Regions from separate parts of the Nonomuraea polychroma genome, predicted to be linked through region 1. Evidence: riboswitches for the same ligand, from Rfam matches in the RefSeq annotation. Region 1 holds a riboswitch; the other holds the start of a gene.
What was found. A riboswitch is a leader RNA that binds a small molecule or an ion and turns the genes downstream of it on or off. The one in region 1 is predicted to bind thiamine pyrophosphate.

Region 2: linked by a shared signal. The riboswitch ahead of EDD27_RS55410 (FAD-dependent oxidoreductase) and the one ahead of thiC (phosphomethylpyrimidine synthase ThiC) in region 1 are both predicted to bind thiamine pyrophosphate.

Annotation. Positions count from the first base shown of each region.
Region 1 covers NZ_SAUN01000001.1:11,169,470-11,177,346, forward strand. Annotated here, with positions in the region: gene EDD27_RS52145 (cellulose binding domain-containing protein) at 1-189, opposite strand, end outside; gene EDD27_RS52150 (universal stress protein) at 313-1,134, opposite strand; gene EDD27_RS52155 (hypothetical protein) at 1,179-1,532, opposite strand; gene EDD27_RS52160 (class I SAM-dependent DNA methyltransferase) at 1,570-2,172, opposite strand; TPP riboswitch at 2,224-2,336, shown strand; gene thiC (phosphomethylpyrimidine synthase ThiC) at 2,329-3,921, shown strand; gene EDD27_RS52170 (SDR family oxidoreductase) at 3,870-4,721, opposite strand; gene EDD27_RS52175 (HdeD family acid-resistance protein) at 4,752-5,291, opposite strand; gene EDD27_RS52180 (SCO6745 family protein) at 5,393-6,229, opposite strand; gene EDD27_RS52185 (SDR family oxidoreductase) at 6,238-7,023, opposite strand; gene EDD27_RS52190 (hypothetical protein) at 7,320-7,673, shown strand; gene EDD27_RS52195 (sensor histidine kinase) at 7,686-7,877, shown strand, end outside.
Region 2 covers NZ_SAUN01000001.1:1,984,254-1,992,130, forward strand. Annotated here, with positions in the region: gene alc (allantoicase) at 1-282, shown strand, start outside; gene pknB (Stk1 family PASTA domain-containing Ser/Thr kinase) at 349-2,283, opposite strand; gene EDD27_RS08795 (thiazole synthase) at 2,483-3,238, opposite strand; gene thiS (sulfur carrier protein ThiS) at 3,231-3,431, opposite strand; gene EDD27_RS55410 (FAD-dependent oxidoreductase) at 3,428-4,816, opposite strand; TPP riboswitch at 4,806-4,922, opposite strand; gene EDD27_RS08810 (NAD(P)/FAD-dependent oxidoreductase) at 4,982-6,145, shown strand; gene EDD27_RS08815 (Rv2175c family DNA-binding protein) at 6,176-6,550, shown strand; gene thiE (thiamine phosphate synthase) at 6,528-7,175, shown strand; gene EDD27_RS08825 (polyprenyl synthetase family protein) at 7,531-7,877, opposite strand, start outside.

The DNA.
Region 1 (7,877 bases):
GATGTTCGTGTAGCCGGTGCTCTGGAGCTTGTTCCAGAGCAGGGCCCGCCAGCAGCCGGGGGAGCCGGTGATCGAGTCGCCCAGGGGCATGACCCTGATGGCGGCGGCGCCGGCCGGGGTGGTCGTCAAGAACATCACCGCGCCGGCCATCGCCAGCAACGCCGCCAGTAACGCCCAGGTCTTCCGCATCGTCCGCACTCCCGTCGTCGCCTGGCGCTGATCGTAAGAGCGCGGCTTGGAGACGGGAAGGCGGCGGCCCGGGCACTGGGACGCGACCTGCGGCGATACGCGATCCGGGATGTAACTTTCAGATCAAGGGCGGACGATGGCGAGCGGGCCCGGCGCGTGGTGGAGCAGGGCCTGGCTGATCGAACCCATGATCATCCCGGTCAGTTGACCGTGTCCGCGCGACCCCACGACCAGCAGGTCGGCCCGCGTCGCGGCTTCCTTGAGCACCTCGATGGGGTGCCCGTGGATGACCTCGGCCACCACGTCGATCCCCGGATGGTGTGCCCGGCCGTCGGCCACCAGCTCCTGCAGGGCGCGGAGGGCATCTTGCTCGCCGTCGGGGTCGGCCGGTTCGAAGCCGCTGGGGTGCGGCCAGGCCCACGCCTGTACGGCATGTACCCGTGAACCGTGCAACTCTGCCTCGGCGAGGGCGAAGTCGAGCGCGCGCAGGCCGCCGGGTGAGCCGTCCACCCCGGCCACCACCTCCCTGCGGGCCGGCCGGGGAACGTCCCGGATGAGAACCACGTTCGTACGGGCGTGCGCGGCCACTCCGTGCGCGACGGAGCCGACCAGCAGCCCGCGTACGCCACCGATCCCGCGGCTGCCCACGACCAGCAGCTCGGCGCTCTCGGAGGCGTCGATCAATGTGGTACGGGGATCGCCGGGCAGCAGCTCGGTGGCCACATCGACCTCCGGATGCTCGCGGCGTACCCGGTCTTCGGCCGCTGCGAGCACTGTCATGGCGCCCTCGCGCATCCACCGGCCGACCTCGGCATAGTGGCCGCTGGGCGTGTCTTCGGCCACCCATTTCGACACGGCATGAGCGATGACGAGCGACGTGCGGCGAAGGGCGGCCTCGGTGGCGGCCCACGCGGCGGCCTCCAGCCCGGTGCGTGAACCGTCCACCCCAACGATGATCACGACGACGGCCTTTCAGGATCTTCTAGGGTCTAGGAGAACGCGTAGCACTCCACCTCGGCCCGGCGGAAGGACACGCCCTGTTCCGTGGAGTCCTCGGTGCACTGGCGCTCGGCCTTGCTGAGCCTCAGCGTGCCGCAGACGGTCACGCCGGAGAACGTGCGGCAGTCGAGCGACCTGTCGGTTTTGCCGATCCGGTACCGTGCCTTGACCTCCTCGCGGCACTGCGTCCGCGCCCGTGCCGTATTGGCGTACTGGCACTGGGCGATCAGGGTCTGGTACTGCTCTTGACTGACTTCGTGCTGGTCGATGCCGTCCCCGGCAGCGCTGGTCCCTCCCAACGCGGCCACCACCACGAGTCCTGCGACAGCGGCTATTTTCTTCATAGTCCCCCTGAGGGGGTGGTACCGCCGAGGGCGATCGTCAAACCTCACGGCGGCGCGCCAGCACGCTGAGCCAGGTGCGGTTCCACGTGCTCATCTCCTGCTCCAGGACCTCGAACCCGGCCGATTCCAGCGTCGCGAGCAGCGTATCGGGGTGGCGGTGGACGAACCACCGGAAGACCTCGGTGTCGTACGGAACCGGCTCCCAGCCCTCCCCGTCGCCGGCCGAGGTGCTCAGGCCCAGCACGCCACCCGGCCGCAGCGTCGCCCACCAGGCGCGCAACGTCGGCTCGGTCTCCTCGGCGGGCACGTGGAGCAGCGCGGCGGAGGACCACAGGCCGGCCAGCGAGCCGGGGGCGAGCGGCGGCCTGCGCAGGTCGCCTCGCACGGTCGGCACTCCGCGGGCGGCGGCCAGCCTGGTCATCTCGATCGAGCGGTCGACTCCGATGACCGGCAGCCCCTGCTCTTGGAACCAGGCCGCGTCATGCCCGGGACCGCACCCGAGATCGGTCACCAAGCCCCGCGCCGCGTCGGCGAATCGCTGGCGGAAGGCCAGGAAGCCGTCGCTGCGGCTGGCGCGCGCGTCGAAATCACGTGCGATGCGGTCGTAGGTCGCTGTGGTGCGCGAAACGGGATCATCCATTACCTCGATCATGCCAGGTTTGGCGCGGCTTAACAGGTGGGTACGATCAACGCCGTCCAACGCGGGAGCCCGGTGCTGACCGGGCTGAGAGGACGGCTGACAGCCGCCGACCGCCAGAACCTGCTCCGGATAATGCCGGCGAAGGGAGTTTGCGCGATGAATGGCGCGCGTTTTTCCAAGATTTACACCGGTGACCTCCGCGTGCCGATGCGTCAGGTGCACCTTTCCAACGGTTCGACCGTGACCCTGTACGACACGTCGGGCCCGTACACCGACCCCGCCCTCGAGACCGACGTCCGGCGCGGGCTGCCCCGTCTGCGCGAGCAGTGGGTACGCGAGCGCCGCGCAGCCGGCCACCCCGTCACCCAGGTCGCCTGCGCGCGGAAGGGCCTGATCACCAAGGAAATGGAGTTCGTGGCCGTCCGCGAGGGACTCGACGCCGAGTTCGTACGCCAGGAGGTCGCGGCCGGCCGGGCCATCATCCCCGCCAACGTCAACCACCCCGAGTCCGAACCCATGATCATCGGCCGCAACTTCCTCGTGAAGATCAACGCCAACATCGGCAACTCCGCCGTGACGTCCTCCATCGAGGAGGAGGTCGAGAAGATGACCTGGGCCACCCGGTGGGGCGCGGACACGATCATGGACTTGTCCACCGGCCCGGACATCCACGAGACCCGCGAGTGGATCATCCGCAACTCGCCGGTGCCGGTCGGCACCGTGCCCATTTACCAGGCGCTGGAGAAGGTCAAGGGCCGTCCGGAGGATCTGTCCTGGGAGGTCTACCGGGACACGCTCATCGAGCAGTGCGAGCAGGGCGTGGACTATGTGACCGTGCACGCCGGGGTGCGGCTCGAACACGTGCCGCTCACCGTCCGCCGTAAGACCGGCATCGTCTCGCGCGGCGGCTCCATCATGGCCGCGTGGTGCCTGGCGCACCACCGTGAGAGCTTCCTGTACGAGTACTTCGCCGAGATGTGCGAGATCCTGGCGCGTTATGACGTGTCGTTCTCGCTGGGCGACGGGCTGCGGCCAGGTTCGATCGCGGACGCCAACGACGAGGCCCAGTTCGCCGAGTTGCGCACGCTCGGCGAGCTGACGACGATCGCGCGGGAGCACGACGTCCAGGTCATGATCGAGGGCCCGGGACACGTGCCCATGCACAAGATCAAGGAGAACGTCGACCTGCAGCGCGAGCTCTGCGACGACGCTCCCTTCTACACCCTCGGGCCGTTGGTCACCGACATCGCGCCGGGCTACGACCACATCACCTCCGGCATCGGCGCCGCCATGATCGGCTGGTTCGGCACCGCCATGCTCTGCTACGTCACCCCCAAGGAGCACCTCGGCCTGCCGGACAAGGACGACGTCAAGACCGGCGTGATCACGTACAAGATCGCCGCCCACGCGGCGGACCTGGCCAAGGGGCACCCGCGGGCGCAGGAGTGGGACGACGCGCTGTCGGACGCGCGGTTCGAGTTCCGCTGGGAGGACCAGTTCGACCTGTCACTCGATCCCGAGACCGCCCGCGCCTTCCACGACGAGACCCTGCCTGCGGCGCCGGCCAAGACCGCGCACTTCTGCTCGATGTGCGGGCCCAAGTTCTGCTCCATGCGGATCAGCCACGACATTCGCGAGGCCGGCTTCGCGGAGAAGGCGGCGGAGTTCCGGCAGCGCGGCGGCACGGTCTACATCGATCAGCCCGGCAGGGTCTCGCCGCCGACGGGGGCCAGCACCTCGCCCGTGTAGTACGACGAAAGCCGTTCGGCGGCGAAGAAGACGTACGAGGGGGCGATCTCGTCCGGATCGGCGGGTCGCCCCATCGGCACGTGCTTGCCGAACTTCTCCACCTTCTCCTCCGGCATCGTGGCCGGGATCAGCGGCGTCCACACTGGCCCCGGCGCCACGGCGTTGACCCGGATGCCCCGCTCGACCAGGCTCTGTGCCATGGAGTAGGTGAAGGCGTTGATCGCGCCCTTGGTGGCCGCGTAGTCGATGAGCGACTTGTTGCCGCGCAGGCCGTTGATCGAGGAGGTGTTCACGATCGCGCTTCCCTCGCGCAGGTGGGGGAGCGCGGCCTTGGTGACGCGGTAGTAGCTGTGGATGTTGACCGCGAACGTACGCTCCCACTGCTCGTCGGTCAGCTCCTCCAGGCTGTTCACCGGTGCCTGGTAGGCCACGTTGTTGACGAGCACGTCCAGCCCGCCGAGCTCGGAGACCGCCTGCTCGACGACGGCGCCGCAGTGGGCGCGGTCACCCAGGTCGCCGGGCAGCAGCACGCAGCGCCGCCCGGTCTCCTCGACCAGCTTGCGGGTGTGCGCGGCGTCCTCGTGCTCGGTCAGGTACGCGATCGCGACATCGGCCCCTTCCTTGGCGAAGGCGACCGCGACCGCCCTGCCGATCCCCGAGTCGCCCCCGGTGATGAGCGCCTTCTTGTCCTTGAGGAGGTCCCGGCCCTCGTAGTCGCGCATCTCGTCACGCGGCTCGGGGACCATCTCGCCCGTGCGCCCGGGGTACGGCTGGCTCTGAGGTGGTGTCGTTTCCGGCATGCCCAGCCGTCTTCCCTGGTCGGGGGATGCCTAACGCCCCACCTCCCGCAGCTTGCGTACGCGCAGGCTGAGGATGATCAGCATGATCCCGGCCACGATGGCGTAGATCCCGATGATCAGCGCCACGGTGATCGCCCCGGTCGCCGGCCAGACCAGCACCAGCACGCCGAACAGCACTGACAACACGCCCGCGAGGACGTGCAGCCACTCGCCCTGGATCTCCCTGCGCATCCTGATCGCCGTCATGATCTCCATGACGCCGGTCACGATGGCCCAGATCCCGATCAGCAACGTGACGACCAGCACGGTCAGTCCCGGCCAGACGATGCACATGATGCCGAACAGCAGCCCGGCGACGGCGAGCAAGATCAGCGGAGCCCGGTGCCCCTTGGCCGCGCGGGTGGCGGCCACCGCCGCCAGGGCGCCGTCGACGATCGCGTAGGCGCCGAACACGACGGCGAGGACCAGCAGCGTGATGGCGGGCCAGGCCACGGCCATGATCCCGAAGAGGAGGGCGAGCACGCCGCGCAGGGTGAGCACCCACCAATGGCCGAGATAGTCATCGATCACGGTTGCGTTCCTTCCCGGAGCGGGGCCTCATATGCGGCGTCACTCCATGGGGACGTCGCTCGCGGTCCACATCGGACGTCCGTATCCCGGGTTGCGCCAGGTCATCTGCCGAGGCTCAGCAGGCCGGCGTCGACGACCCGGCGGCCGAAGGGGCGCGCGAGTTCGGCCAGGCGCTCGCAACCGTCCTCGCCCAGTGCCCCGTACGCGGCCATGGCCAGGGCGTCCGTGCGGTCCTCGAGGTGGCGGCGCAGCGCATGCCCCGCCGTGCTCAGGGCTCCCGCCTCCATGAGCCCGCGGTCCTGGAGGCGCGCCTCCGCGGCCGTCCACTCCTCCTCCGGCCAGGCGCGGCTGATCTTGAGGAACGCGACAGGGACCTCGCCGCCGGCGGCATGGAGAGCCAGGGCTTCGAGGCCGGTGAGGCCTTCGGCGAGCAGGGTGGCCACATGGCCGTCCCCGCGGAACTCGCGGAGCAGGGTCTGAGCATGCCAGAGCTGCTGGAGCGGGTCGTCCGGCCAGGGCAGCGCGGCGTGGGCGGCGAAGAGCGGGCGACCCTGGGGATGGTCGCAGGCGGCCATGGCGGCGCGGCGGGCCAGGTCGAGGGTCTCGGCCAGGTGCGGGAGCTCGTGGACGCCCGCCCGGCGCAGGGCTTCGGCAGCGGCTTCCACCCGGGCCTCGAGCATCTGCTCCGGCGTCACCACGTCCCAGGCGGCGGGCAGGGACCGGCGTACGAGATCGGGGCAGAAGTTGTAGAAGGTGGCGATGACCAGGTCGGCGGAGGCGCGGCCGAAGGCGGCGCCGCGCGAGGCGAAATATCCCGACATGCCGGTGAGGCCGAGCTTGGCGTAGCGGTCGGCGGCCTCGGGAACGAAGTAGATCATGCCGTGCAGCGGCTCCAGGCGACGCCAGGCCCGGCGGGCCGCGACCGTGCCGGCGTTCATGCCTGCGTTCATGCCTGCGTCAGGGAGTCGATGAAGCGCGACATCCCGGCCAGCCATCGGTCCGGATCCTCCGCCTTGCGGCGGGCGAACTCCGCCACCTCCGGATGCGGGAAGATGTGGAACCGCTCGGCCGCCAAGCCCTCGACGACCGCGGTGGCCACGTCGGCCGGGTCGAGGATCGTGCCCGACGCGCCTACCGCGCGGGCGGTCAGGTGGTCCTCCTCCTGGCCGCGCTCGTACATGGCCGTCCGCACGCCCTGCGGGCACAACACGCTGACCTTGATCCCCCGGGAGGCGTAGTGCATGGCGACCCACTCGGCGAACGCGATCGCCGCCGCCTTCGTGACCGCGTACGGGGCGTCGCCGGGGCAGCTCACCAGGCCGGCCGCGGAGCAGGTGTTGAGGAGGTAGCCGCCGCCGCGGGCGATCATGGAGGGCACGGCGGCGCGGGCGGCGTACACGTGGGCCAGGACGTTGACCGCGTACAGGCTGCTCCACTCCTGGTCGGGGGCGTCCAGGCCGTGGCCGCCGATGATGCCGGCGTTGGAGCAGAACAGGTCGACGGGGCCGAACGGGGTGTCCACCAGGGCGGCGACGTCCGCCTCCGACGCCACGTCCACCCGTACGGGCACCGCTCGCTCGCCGATCTCCTTGGCCACCGCGTTGGCGCCCGCCTCGTCGAGGTCGGCGACCACCACCCCGGCCGCGCCCTCCGCGGCGAACCGCAGGGCCAGCGCCCGGCCGATCCCGCCCGCCGCGCCCGTGACCACGACGACCTTGTCCCGCACCTGCATCGCTGCTCCTCCTGAACCGACCGGTCGGTATGCAGAACATCATTCTAACGCGTCGAGAGCGCCTGAACGGCGCTAGAGGCCACGCCCGTCCGAGGGCGCCTGAACGGCGCGAGAGGCCACGCCCGTCCGAGGGCGCCTGAACGGCGCGAGAGGCCAGGCGCGTCCGGGGGCGCCTGAGCGGCGCGAGAGGCCACGGCACCGGAGTGGGAGGCCAGGTGCGGGGAGGTGTGATCAGATGAGAGGTTTCTCATCTGGGCTTCAGCGTGGTCTCCTCGAAGGGTGTCAAGGTCGACAGCATGAAACAGCGGGCAATGGTGATGCTGTTCGGGCTGGGTGTAGCGGTGGCCGGGTTCCTGTCGGTGGGCCTGGTCAATGCCGCCGATCGAGGGTCTGATCTGGGCGAACCCGTCGTGGTCTCGCCGTCCCCTTCGGCCTCGGCCGCGGCCTCGCCTGATCGAAGTCAGTCCCCGTCGCCTGACCGGAGCCAGTCGGGCGACGCGGCCGGTACGCCCCAGAAGACCGAGAGCAAGCGGCCCACCCCGCGCAAGACCAAGGCCGAGCCGGTCAAACCGCCGTCCCCCAGGCCCGGCGGTGTCGGTGATGATGACGACGACGATGATGACGGCGGAGACGATGACGACGACGACTGATGGGAAAGCCGCATGCGAGTGAGCGCCCGTGCCCGGATCGTGGGCTGGATGCTCGCCGTCGTCGGCCTCGCCCTGTCAGTCTCGATCTTCGCGACCTGGACTTTCCTGCAGACCGGCTTCGACAGCCGGGTGGAGCACGAGCTCGAGAACGAGGTCGAGAAGCTGCGGAAGTACGGGGACAACAACCGTTCCGTCACGGACGTC
Region 2 (7,877 bases), 9.2 Mb from region 1:
GACTGGCTCGTGATCCGCCTGGCCGGCCGCGGCATCATCCGGCTCGCCGAGATCGACACCACGAACCTGCTCTTCAACGCCCCCGGCTGGGTCTCCCTGACGGGCCTCGACGGTGAAGGCCCGGACGCGCGCCACGTGGACCTCCTGCCCCGGACCCGCCTCCAGCCCGACACCTCCCACCGCTTCAGGCTCGACCACACGGACCCCGTCACTCATGTACGCGTCGACATCTACCCTGACGGCGGCCTGGCCAGAGTCCGCCTCCACGGCCACCTGACCTGACACCGGCGGCTGAGGAGCATCCCGCACCCGTGACGGTGCGGCCGGGACCGGTCGCACCGCCGGGCGTCAGTGCCAGAGGAAGACCGTGGAGCCGGCCGGGCGCTCGCTGTTGGGAAGAGGCCGCTGGAACTGCACCACGCCGCGATTCCCGAGCCGCTGCACCCGCACCTTGAACCCGAGCGCCTCCAACTCCGACTTGGCGTCCTTGACGTCCTTGCCGATCACCCCGGGCACCAGGGTGAACTGCTGATCGTCACGAGCCTCGTCGTCATCGTCACCGCGCCCGAACCAGTTGAGGAAGTCCTGGCACCGCGCCACCGTGACCATGACCTGCGCGCCCGGGTCCACCTCGGCCTTGGCCTTGGGCGTCTGAGCGATCACCGTGCACGGCTCGGCGTCGTCGTCCACCTCCTGGACCTGCACCTGGAAGCCCTGCTGGCCGAGGTAGGCGGCGGCCTCGTCCTTCGGCATGCCGCCGACGTCCGGCATGACCAGCCCGGCGCTCACGAAGATGGCGATCTTCGCGCCTTCCTTGACCTTCTCGCCGTTCTGAGGAGAGGTGCGGATGACCTTGTCGCGCTCGACCTCCGTGTTGGCCACTCGCGTGACCGTCCCCACGGTCAGCCCAGCGGCGGCGATCTTGTCGCGGGCGTCGTTGCCGGTCATGCCCGCGACATCGGGCACGACCACGCGCTTGGGCCCGAGCGAGGGCACCAAGGTGATCGTGGCGCCCCGCTCCACCTCGGTCTCGGCCACCGGGTCGGTGCGGAGCACGAGCCCTTCGGCGACGTTCTCGTCGTGTTTGCCGTCCACCGTCTTGATCTTGAGCCCGGCCCGGGCGGCGTTCTTCTCGGCCACGGCCAGGCTCTTGCCCACCAACTCGGGTACGGCGACGTATTCAGGCTGGGCGAAGTACCACCCGGTCAGCGCGACGGCGACGACCATCACGCCGGCCAGTATCACCAGGAACCAGTTGGGCCGGAACCCGCGCCGCTGCGGCATCTCAGCCCGCGGCTGGATCAGCGTGTGCGCCGGCGCCGCCTGAGGCGCCGACTGCGCGGCGTGAACGGCCGTCCTGGCGTTGGGCTGGGACGGCGTGGGCGGCTGGTGAAGCCCGTGGGGCTGGGAGTGCGACAGCGGCGGAGTGGACGTCCGCGGCAACATCCGGTGCGCGTCCACGGCCGCGACGAGCATGGCGGTCGCGTCGGCGGGACGGTCCCCGGGCTCACGGGCCGTCGCGTTCGCCACGAGCGTGTCGACCAGCGGCGGCACCTCGGGGACCAGCGACGACGGCGCCGGCACGGTGTCGTGCACGTGCCGGTAGGCCACCGACATCGGCGTCTCGCCGTCGTAAGGCTGCTGCCCCGTCACCAGCTCGAACAGCATGATGCCCGCGGCGTAGACGTCGCTGCGCACGTCGGCGGCGCCGGTGGTGACCTGTTCGGGCGCCATGTAGCCGATCGTGCCGATCATCACGCCGGTACGGGTCTGGTTGGTCGCCTCGATGGCCCTGGCCAGGCCGAAGTCGACGACCTTGACCCGGCCGTCGTCGGTCATCAGGACGTTTTCCGGCTTCACGTCGCGATGCACCAGCCCGGCCTGGTGGGCCGCGCCCAGGGCGGCGAGCACCGGGATCATGATCTCGAGCGCCTCGCGGGCGGGCAGCCGGCCGCGATCGCGCAGGATGTCGCGCAGCGTCCGGCCCGGCACGTATTCCATCGACAGGTAGACGACGTCGTTGTCGGTGCCCTGGTCGAAGACGTGCACCACGTTGGGGTGGGAGAGACTGGCCACCGACTTCGCCTCGCCGATGAACCTCCTGACGAACGCCGGGTCCTCGGCGAGCGAGCGGTGCATGACCTTCAGCGCCACCGTGCGGTCGAGCCGGACGTCCAGCGCGAGGTAGACGGTCGCCATACCGCCCCGGGCGATCCGGCTCTCGATGCGATAGCGCCCATCGAGGAGCCGCCCGACCAGGGGGTCCGCAGTCGTCGTGTCCACCCAGCAGAGTTTACGGGCGTTTTGCCACTGGCAGGGCCCCACCGCCCGAAACCGATGCGGAGCCGTGCTCGATGGAACGTGCCCACGCCCGCCGAACCGGACACAGCCCCACCTGCGTCACAACCCCGCCGCCGTGCCCGCCCCAGGGGCGGGCACGGCGGCATCGTGGCGTGGCGTGATCACGTGCCGGCGGGACGTGTCAGGGGGTCATCGGGGAGGACGCCTCGGCGTAGCGGCGGCGCGGGATGCGGCCCGCCTGCCGCGCCAGCCGCCCGGCCACCACCGCCGACTTCATGGCCGCCGCCATGAGATCGGGCCGCTGCGCCCGGGTGACCGCCGTGGCCAGGAGCACGGCGTCGCAGCCCAGCTCCATCGCCAGCGCGGCGTCGCTGGCCGTGCCGATGCCCGCGTCGAGGATCACGGGCACCGAGGCGGCCTCCACGATCAGCTCGATGTTGTGCGGGTTGCGGATGCCCAGCCCCGAGCCGATCGGCGCCCCCAGGGGCATCACGGCCGCGCAGCCGGCCTGCTCCAGCCGCCGGGCCAGCGCCGGGTCGTCGCCGATGTACGGCAACACCACGAAGCCCTCCGCCACCAGCCGCTCGGCCGCGTCGAACGTCTCGATCGGGTCGGGCAGCAGCGTCCGCTCGTCGGCGATGACCTCCAGCTTGACCCAGTTCGTGCCGAGCGCCTCCCTGGCCAGCCGCGCCGTCAGCACGGCCTCGCCCGCCGTGAAGCAGCCGGCCGTGTTCGGGAGCACCTTGATGTCCCGCTTGCGCAGCACGTCCAGAACGGAGCCGCGGGCCCCGGGGTCCAGCCGCCGCATGGCGACCGTGGTCAGCTCGGTGCCGGACGCGGCCAGCGCGTGGTCGAGCACCTCCAGGGAAGGCGCGCCGCCGGTCCCCATGATGAGCCGGGAGGAGAACTTCTCCCCGGCGATGATCAGATCATCCACCTTGCACCGCCGTCAGCACCTCCATGCGGTCGCGGTCGCTGAGCGCCGTCGTCTCCCAGGCGCTCCGCGTGACCACCTCGTCGTTCACGGCCACGGCCACCCCGGTGGTGGCCGTGGTCAAGGTCCGTACGGCCTGCGCCACGGTCGTGCCGTCGGCGACCTCGTGCGCGGCCCCGTTGATCGTCACAATCATGAGATTTCCTGAAACCTCCCCGGCGAGCACAACGCCGCCAGCCGACCTTCTTCGCCACCCAAGTCGCCTGACCCACCCAAGTCGCCTGACCCACCCAAGTCGCCCAAGCCACCAAAGTCGCCCGAGCCACCCAAGTCGCCCAAGCCGCTCGAATCGCCCGCGTCGCCCAGCACGAGCGCCGCCGTGAGCGGCGCGAGCAGCACACCGCCCCGGTAGTGCCCGGTGGCCAGGACGAGCCCCGGCGTCCCGCTCGGGCCGATGATCGGCAGGTTGTCCGGCGTGCCCGGCCGCAGCCCGGCCACCACGTCGGCGATCTCCAGCTCGGTCACGCCCGGCACCAGCTCTCTGGCGTCGCGCAGCAGCTCGTAGAGCCCGCCCGCGGTCACCCTGGTGTCGAACCCCAGCTCCTCCTGGGTGGCCCCGACGACCAGCTCGCCGTCGCCGCGAGGGACGAGGTAGACGTACGAGCCGTGCACGGTGCCGCGTACGCACCGGCTGAGCAGCGGCTGCGGGGAACGCAACCGCATGATCTGCCCCTTGACCGGCCGCACCGGCACCTCGGCCAGCTCGCCGCTCCAGGCCCCCGCCGCCAGGACGACCCGCTCCGCCCGCAGCTCGGACGGCGGCTCAGATTCCTCTCGCGGCGTGCCGGGGGCACCCGTCGGCGGCTCCAGGCGTACCCCGATGACCCTGCCGTCCTCGTCGCGCAGGAGGCCCGCGGCACGCGCCCGCACCAGCGGCACCCGCAGCCGCTCCAGGGCCGCGAGCAGGGCCGCCGTCACGCGGCGCGGATCCACCCAGGCGTCGCCGGGAGCCAGCAGCCCGCCGCGCACCGACGGGGCCAGCATGGGCTCCAGGCGGCGGCACTCGCGCCCGGTCAGCCGCTCGACCGGCAGCCCGAGCTTGTCCATGAAAGCCGCCAGCTCGTCCAGCGCCGCGAGATCGTCGGCCCCGAACGCCACGTCGAGCGTCCCGTCCGCACGCAGGTCCAGCCCGTGCCGAGCCGCGTCGCCGATCTCCAGCCCGCCGAACGCCCCGAGCCCGGCCACCTCGGCGGTCGTCCCCGGATCGCCGTCGCCGGACCGGGCCGTCCCGTCCGAGATGCCGCCCGCCGTGGCCAGGGCGTCGTCGCTGCGCCCGGTGAGGCCGGCGTCCTGGGCGAGCTCGGCGGCGAAGGACGGCCAGCGGCGCAGTGACGCCATGCCCAGCCGCAGCAGCGGCGCCTCCGTGTACGTCACCTCGCTGACCGGGGCCAGCATCCCCGCCGCCGCGTAGGAGGCCCCCGAGGCCGGAGCCGGATCCACCACGGTGACCGCGCGCCCCGCCCGGGCCATCCGCCACGCGATGGACAGTCCGACGATCCCGCCGCCTACGATCACATCCACATGCGCTCCCTTCGCCGGCATGATCCGGATCAGGTGTCTTGCGGTCGAAGGCCCGGTGCAGCCTTCCTCTCAGCCCGGTAACGGCCGGACTCCCGCGCGTCTTTACCTCCTCAGCCTACGGCCTCGGTGCGACGTCCAAGAACGGCCCCCGTTAAGGTCATGAACGTGGACAATGTCGTGGTGGTGGGAGCGGGCCTGGCGGGCGTCCGCACGGTGGAGGCCCTGCGTGGGCGAGGGTTCGGCGGCAGAATCACGCTGATCGGGCAGGAGCGGCATCGCCCCTACGACCGCCCGCCCCTGTCCAAGAGCGTGCTCCTCGGCGAGGCCGACAGCAGCTTCGTCGACACCGACCTCACCGCACTCGACGTCGCCTTCCGCCCGGGCGTGGGCGCCAAGGCGCTGCGCGCGGGCGTCGTGGAGACCACCGAGGGCGAAGTCGGCTACGACGGCCTGGTCATCGCCACCGGATCCGAGCCGATCAGGCTGCCCGGCGACGGGCCCCAGCACGTGCTGCGCACCCTCGACGACGCCCACGAGCTCAGGGCCATGCTCGTGCCCGGCGCCCGGGTGGCGATCATCGGCGCCGGCTGGATCGGCGCCGAGGTGGCCACCGCCGCCCGCCGCGCCGGCTGCGCGGTCACGGTGATCGAGGCGGCCGCCACCCCGCTCGCGACCGCCGTCGGCACGGAGATCGGGGCCCGTACCCAGCGCTGGTACGAGGGCATCGACCTGCGGCTGAACACCATGGTCCGGTCCGTGGACGAGGGCGGCGTGCGGCTGGTGGACGGCGAGTTCGTCGAGGCCCACGTGGTCGTGACCGGCATCGGCGTGCGGCCCGCCGTCGAATGGCTGGCCGACGCCGACATCGACCTGCACAACGGCGTCGTCGTCGACGAGCACCTGCGGGCCTCCCTGCCGAACACGGTCGCCGTCGGGGACTGCGCCGCCTGGTGGTCGCGCCGCTTCCGTACCCGGCTCAGGATCGAGCACTGGGACACCGCGCTCAACGCCCCCGAGGTCGCCGCCGCCACGCTGCTGGGCGAGGACGCGGTCTACGACCCGGTGCCGTACTTCTGGTCGGAGCAGTTCGGGCACATGGTCCAGTACGCCGGGCACCACCCGGCGGGGGAGCGGCTCATCTACCGCGGCGACCCGGAAGGCAAGTGGTCGGCCGTCTGGCTCGCCGCCGACGGCGCCCTGGCCGCGGTGCTCGCCGTGGATCGGCCGCGAGATCTCGTACAGGGACGCAGAATCATCGGCGCGGGACACCGTCTCGACGCGGAACGCCTGGTAGATCCAGAAGTATCCCTACGAGATTGTGTTGTTTGAGCAAGCACGGCATGTGGTAGTTGTGGTTTCGTGACGCTTTCTGTTGCACAGATCGACCGGGAGACCGACCAGCTCGTGGACGAGTGGCTGACGCTCCCCGAAGTGGCCCAGCGCCTTGAGCTTCCCATAGGGCGGGCCAAGCAGCTCCTGAAGGACCACAAGCTCCTCGGCGTGCGCCGGGGCAGCGGCGGGCCGCAGGTGCCCGCGGTGTTCCTCGATGGGAAGGACGTGATGAAGGGCCTGCCCGGCACACTGACCGTGTTGCAGGACGCCGGCTACGACGACGTCGAAGCACTGCGCTGGCTCTTCACCCCCGACGAGTCCCTGCCGGGGTCGCCCATCGAGGCGATCAAGGCCGGCCGTCACACGGAGGTCAAGCGGCGTGCCCAAGCCCTCGCTTTCTGAGGCCCGCCTCTACCTCTGCACCGACGGCCGCCGCGACCGCGGCGACCTCGCGGAGTTCCTCGACTCGGTGCTGGCCGGCGGCGTGGACATCATCCAGCTGCGGGAGAAGGGCCTGGAGGCACGCGACGAACTCGCCCTCCTCGAAGTCTTCCGCGACGCCTGCGACCGGCACGGCAAACTACTGGCCGTCAACGACCGGGCGGACATCGCCTACGCCGCCCGGCCCGACGTGCTCCACCTGGGGCAAGACGATCTTCCTGTGACGGTCGCGCGAGAGATACTCGGCGACGACATCGTCATCGGACGATCCACCCACTCCACCGCCGAGGCTTCCGCGGCGGCGGTGGAGGAGGGCGTCGACTACTTCTGCTGCGGGCCCATCTGGCCCACACCGACCAAGCCCGGCCGCCCGGCCCCCGGGCCCGCGCTGCTGCGGCACGCGGCGTCGCTGGGGACGTCGCGGCCGTGGTTCGGGATCGGCGGCATCGACCTCGCCAACCTGGACGAGGTCATGTCATACGGGGTTCGCCGGGTGGTGGTGGTACGCGCCATCACCGACGCCGACGACCCGGGCGCGGCGGCAGCCGAGTTCTCCAAGCGCCTGTCGGCAGCCGCGGCCGGCTGACGGCCGGTCGCCTGCTGACACGGCCGGTCGCCTGACTGACGGCCGGTCGCCTGACTGACGGCCGGTCGCCTGACTGACGGCCGGTCGCCTGACTGACGGCCGGTCGCCTGACTGACGGCCGGTCGCCCCGACAGACCGCCCTGCCGTCCGGCCGTCTGGCCTGCAGTCCGGCCGGCCTACCGTATGGTGCCGACTGGCGCTCGCCGCCGCCGAGGCGCTTGGCCGGCTTGACAGGCCCGCTCCAGCGACGCGCCCGCCCACAGACGTGCCCGGTGGGACGGCTGCTGTTCGGACGCGTGGCGCTGTGCGACAGCGGGGTTTCTGTCCGGTGGCGCGTTCGCGACCGGTGGGAAGGTCAGGCCTTGCGGGATGTGGCGGCGATGGCGAGGTCGGTCAGCGCGGTGCGGGCCTCGGCGGTGATCGGGGCCTGGTCGAGCGCGGTCAGCGCCGCGCCCAGGTAGTCGCCGATCAGGTCCTCGCACTCCCGCAGCGCCCCCGTGCCCTCGATGATCCGCCGCAGCGTGGCCACCCCGTCCGCGTCCAGCCCCGGATCCCCGAGCAGGCGCCGGACCGTCTCGGCCTGGCCCGGGGACGCCGCCGCGAGCGTACGGGCGATGAGCATCGTGCGCTTGCCCTCGCGCAGGTCGTCCCCCGCCGGCTTGCCCGTCTGCGCCGGGTCGCCGAACACGCCCAGGATGTCGT